2 regions of the Streptomyces sp. NPDC059787 genome follow, and region 2 is predicted to be linked to the other one. Evidence: riboswitches for the same ligand, from Rfam matches in the RefSeq annotation. Region 2 holds a riboswitch; the other holds the start of a gene.
The links. Region 2 has a riboswitch for glycine ahead of gcvP (aminomethyl-transferring glycine dehydrogenase). Riboswitches for the same ligand answer to the same signal wherever they lie in the genome.
Positions count from the first base shown of each region.

Region 1: linked by a shared signal. The riboswitch ahead of gcvT (glycine cleavage system aminomethyltransferase GcvT) and the one ahead of gcvP (aminomethyl-transferring glycine dehydrogenase) in region 2 are both predicted to bind glycine.

Region 1 covers NZ_JBHWHX010000004.1:111,184-113,627, forward strand. The annotation lists gene gcvT (glycine cleavage system aminomethyltransferase GcvT) at 1-728, opposite strand, end outside; glycine riboswitch at 902-1,002, opposite strand; gene ACFV5H_RS05410 (AAA family ATPase) at 1,226-1,894, shown strand; gene ACFV5H_RS05415 (enhanced serine sensitivity protein SseB) at 1,947-2,444, shown strand, end outside.
Region 2 covers NZ_JBHWHX010000072.1:15,062-17,505, forward strand. The annotation lists gene gcvP (aminomethyl-transferring glycine dehydrogenase) at 1-1,124, opposite strand, end outside; glycine riboswitch at 1,299-1,394, opposite strand; gene ACFV5H_RS35865 (PRC-barrel domain-containing protein) at 1,509-1,883, shown strand; partial or broken gene ACFV5H_RS35870 (DNA polymerase IV) at 1,802-2,444, opposite strand, start outside.

The DNA of each region.
Region 1 (2,444 bases), on a different contig from region 2:
AGCGGCATGCCGGCCTCCAGGCGGAGCGTGTCCCGGCAGGACAGCCCGCAGGGGACCAGGCCGGCGCCCTCGCCGGCCTTGGTGAGCGCCTGCCACAGCTCCACCGCGTGCTCGGGCTTCACGAACAGCTCGAAGCCGTCCTCGCCGGTGTAGCCGGTGCGGGCGATGAGCGCGGGCACACCGGCGACGGTGCCGGGCAGGCCGGCGTAGTACTTCAGACCGTCCAGGTCGGCGTCGGTGAGCGAGGCGAGGATGCCGGGGGACTCGGGGCCCTGCACGGCCAGCAGCGCGTAGGCGTCGCGGTCGTCGCGGACCTCGGCGTCGAAGCCGGCCGAGCGCTCGACGAGGGCGTCGAGCACCGTCCGGGCGTTGGAGGCGTTGGCGACCACCATGTACTCGGTGTCGTCCAGCCGGTAGACGATCAGGTCGTCCAGGATGCCGCCGTCCTCACGGCAGATCATGGTGTAGCGGGCGCGGCCCGGCTTCACGCTGCCGATGTTGCCGACCAGCGCGAAGTCCAGCAGTTCGGCGGCCCCCGGGCCGGTTACGGTGATCTCGCCCATGTGGGAGAGGTCGAAGAGGCCGGCCTTGGTGCGGACGGCGTTGTGCTCGTCGCGCTCGGAGCCGTAGCGCAGGGGCATGTCCCAGCCGGCGAAGTCGGTCATCGTCGCGCCGAGCGAACGGTGCAGGGCGTCGAGCGCGGTCCGGCGGGGTTCGGTACTGCTCATCGGTCGGTCTCCCAAAGGCATGACGGGCGGCGAGGGCGTTTCCTCCCCATCTGTCATCGGAACCTGAGAGGTTCGCCATGACCGCCCACGCAGGGGGCGTCCTGGCTTGCACCTTGGGTGGAGCCACCGGAGCACTGCTGAATGCCCTTCGGCGGCCCGCTTTTCAGATGTGCCTCGCCCGCGCGGTAACGGGGCCTGAGAGATTCAAGGGAGGGACTTGCTCCTTCGGCGCCCCGGCGGCAAACGGTGCCGGGGACTCTCCCGCGCGGATTCAAACGGCCGGTATGCAGTTGGCGCGCACATCATTGCACGCATTGCGGGGGCGCGGCAGGGGGACCCTTCCCAGGGGGTGCACAGGGTGTGCGGGCGCTGTCACAGGGGGCTGTGACACGCCTGTTTCAGGAAACGGACGGAAACGACAGACACCCGGCATTACCTTCTCTTTACACTCGGCGGGGATCGGTACTCGTACCCGGCCCCAGGGGAGGACGATCACGGTGAACAGGACCACGGCGTGCGCCACCACCACGGGCGTCACGCTGCCCCAGCAGCCGGCCGCTCAGGCCCGTCGGGCCCGCGGCGCGCTGCCGGCGCCCGTAGTCCGCGATCTGCGCGCACGGGCCGGCCGCAGCCCGCGCGCCCTGCTCTTCGGACCCCGGGACCTCGTCGTGGTCACCGGACTGCCCGGCAGCGGCAAGTCCACACTGATGCGGCGCACGGTGCGCGGCACCCGCGTCGACTCCCAGGACACCCGGGACCGCTGGGACGGCCGTATGCCGCGCCTCCTGCCGTACGCGGTCTACCGCCCGCTGGTCCGCCTCGCCCACTACGCCGGGCTGCGCCGCGTGCTGCGGGCCGGCGGGCCGGTCGTCGTGCACGACTGCGGTACACAGGCCTGGGTGCGCCGCTGGCTGGCCCGCGAGGCCCGCCGCCGGGGCGCGAGCCTGCATCTGCTGCTGCTCGACGTCACCCCGCAGCAGGCCCTGGCCGGCCAGCGCGAACGCGGGCGCGGGGTCTCCCGGTACGCGTTCCTGCGCCACCGCGCGGCGAGCGAGCGGCTGCTGCGCGCGGTGCGGCGGGGCGCCCTGCCGGCGGGCGCGGGTTCGGCGGTCCTGATCGACCGGGACGCGGCGGACGCGCTGCGCCGGGTCGGCTTCACGGGCTGACCGGTAGCCTTTCCAGCCACAGCAGTGGTTCCAGGCAGCAGGCGGTAGGTAGATGGACTTCCCGGCGGACTTCCCGGCACAGACGCACCCCCACCCGCACGGCGGATGGCCCGGCAACGAGCTGGAGGAGGTGCTCTCCGCCTCCCTCGGCGTCCCCTCGGCGGGCGGCAGGATCGTCGAGGTGCTGGGCCGCAGCTTCGTCTGGGTCCCGCTGCCGAACGGCGGCGGCCCGGACAGCGGCCCGCTGGACCTGCCCACCATGGAGATCGACGGCCAGGTCCACGTCCCCGTCTTCAGCTCCGAGGAGCAGTTCCGCCAGGTCGTCGGCGCCCACATGCCGTACACCGTCGCGCCCGCCGTGGAGTTCGCCCGCGGCCTGCCGCCGCAGGCCGGGATCGCGGTGAACCCCGGCGGCGTGGTCGGCATCCCGCTGCCGCCGCCGGCCGTCGCCGAGCTGTGCCGGGCCGGACGCACCCCGCTGGACGGTCCGGCGACCGGCGGCCGGGTCCGGCTGTTCGAGCCCGACTGGCAGGACGACCCGCTGGACTTC
Region 2 (2,444 bases):
GTGGCGTACCGGTGGGTGCGCCGGGCGATCAGCCGCAGCCCCTCCGGGCCGTGGTAGACCGCGTACATCCCGGCCATGACGGCGAGCAGCACCTGGGCGGTGCAGATGTTGCTGGTGGCCTTCTCGCGACGGATGTGCTGCTCACGGGTCTGGAGGGCGAGGCGGTAGGCCTTGTGCCCGTCCGCGTCGACGGAGACGCCGACGAGTCGTCCGGGCAGGCTGCGCGCCATCTTCTCCTGCACGGCCATGTAGCCGGCGTGCGGCCCGCCGAAGCCCATCGGCACACCGAAGCGCTGCGTGGTGCCGACCGCGATGTCCGCGCCCAGCTCACCGGGCGACTTCAGCAGCGCGAGGGCGAGCAGATCGGCGGCCACGGTGACGAGCGCGCCGAGCCCGTGCGCCTGGTCGATCACCGGCTTGATGTCGCGTACGGCACCGGAGGCGCCCGGGTACTGGATCAGTACGCCGTTGATCTCGCGCTCGGCGACCTCGGCGGGGATGCCCTCGCTCAGGTCGGCGACGACGACCTCGACGCCGGTCGGCTCGGCACGGGTCTCGATCACGGCGATGGTCTGCGGCAGCGCGTCCGCGTCGACCAGGAACAGGCCCTTCTTGTTCTTGCCCATGCGCCGCGACAGCGCCATCGCCTCGGCGGCGGCGGTGCCCTCGTCGAGCAGCGAGGCGCCCGAGGTCGGCAGGCCGGTCAGCTCGGCGACCACGGTCTGGAAGTTCAGCAGCGCCTCGAGCCGCCCCTGGGAGATCTCCGGCTGGTACGGCGTGTACGCCGTGTACCAGGCGGGGTTCTCCATCACGTTGCGCAGGATGACGGGCGGGGTGAAGGTCCCGTAGTACCCGAGCCCGATCATGGAACCGAGCACCTCGTTGCGGTCGGCCAGCCCACGCAGCTCGGCCAGCACCTCGGCCTCGCTCCGGGCACCCGGCAGGTCCAGCGCGTCGGCGTTCTTGATGACGTCCGGCACGGCGGCGGCCGTCAGCTCGTCCAGCGAGCCGTAGCCGACCTGCGCGAGCATCTTGGCCCGGGCCTCGTGGTCGGGGCCGATGTGGCGCTGCTCGAAGGGGATTCCCTGTTCGAGCTCGGAGAGCGGAGTGCGAGGGGCGGTCATTGAGGAGGCCTCCTGGTCCGACGACCTTCGAAGGGCACCACGGCGCGGGTGCCCGGACGGCCTCCCCCTCTGTCATCTCAACCTGAGAGCTTCACCGGACGGCCCGAAGGCGCCCGGCTTTCACCGTCGGTGAGAGCGGAAGCCGTCGACACCCGCCCTGCTTTCCAGAGTGACCTCGTCCGTGCGGTACGTGTGCCTGAGAGATTCCGGGGAGGATTTGCTCCTTCGGCGCCTCCGATGGTGTCCGGAGGGCTCTCCCGCACGGGGTCAGCAGCCGTTTGCCAGCGTACCAGCGAGCACCACACCAGAACGTTCGAGTGGCCGTCCAGCCGATTGTGCCGTTTTGTGGTGCTTACGGATGAGTTTGCGACCAGTGGAGGGCCTGTGCAGACCGACATCGATCCGCGCCACCTGATCGGCCGCAAGGCGTTCGACCGCAACGGAACCCGGATCGGCACCATCGACGAGATCTACCTCGACGACGCCACCGGCGTACCGGAGTGGGCGGCGATACGCACCGGCCTGTTCAGCAGGGACGCCTTCGTCCCCCTGGAACCCAGCGACCTCGTCGACGGCGCCCTCCACGTGCCCTTCGAACGCGCTCTCATCAAGGACGCCCCCGACTTCGGCGTGGGCCGCCACCTCTCCCCCGAACAGGAACTCCAGCTCTACCACCACTACGGCCTGGACCTCGCCGCTCCCCCTCCTCTCCCGGACCGCGACTTCGGCAAACTCGCCGGGAACGACAAGCCGGCCTGATCCGCCCCGCTCACCGGCTCTCCGTCCGCGTCCCTCCGCCGGCCCCGGCGCCCTCGTCCTCCCCGGGTCTTCGGGACACCAGCGGCAGCGGTTCCGCCGGTTGCAGAGCCGGATCGTCGACGCGGAAGGTCTTCACCCGGCCCGGCCCGGAGCCGGGTGTCTCGAAGCGCGCCGTGACCCGGCCCAGCCCGCTGCCCTGCACCCATCCGTGCCCGTACACGGCGTGCCGTACGTCGTGCCCCGCCGGCCAGCGCCGCTCGGCGGGCGTCTCCGGCTCCGGTGCGGGCGCGGCCTCGGCCTCCTCGTGCGGGAAGTCGTCGGCGGGGGCGCCCGCCGCCTGCGCGAACAGGTCCTCCTGCGTGTAGTCGGCCAGCCCGCTGACCCCGACGCCCAGCAGCCGCACCCCGCCCGTCGTGTCGACCGAGTCCAGCAGCCGCGCGGCCGCCTCCCGCACCACCGCCGGATCGTCCGTGGGGCCCCGCAGCGTCTCGGACCGGGTGAGGGTCGAGAAGTCGTACCGGCGTACCTTCAGCACGATGGTCCGCCCCGACAGGCCCGCCT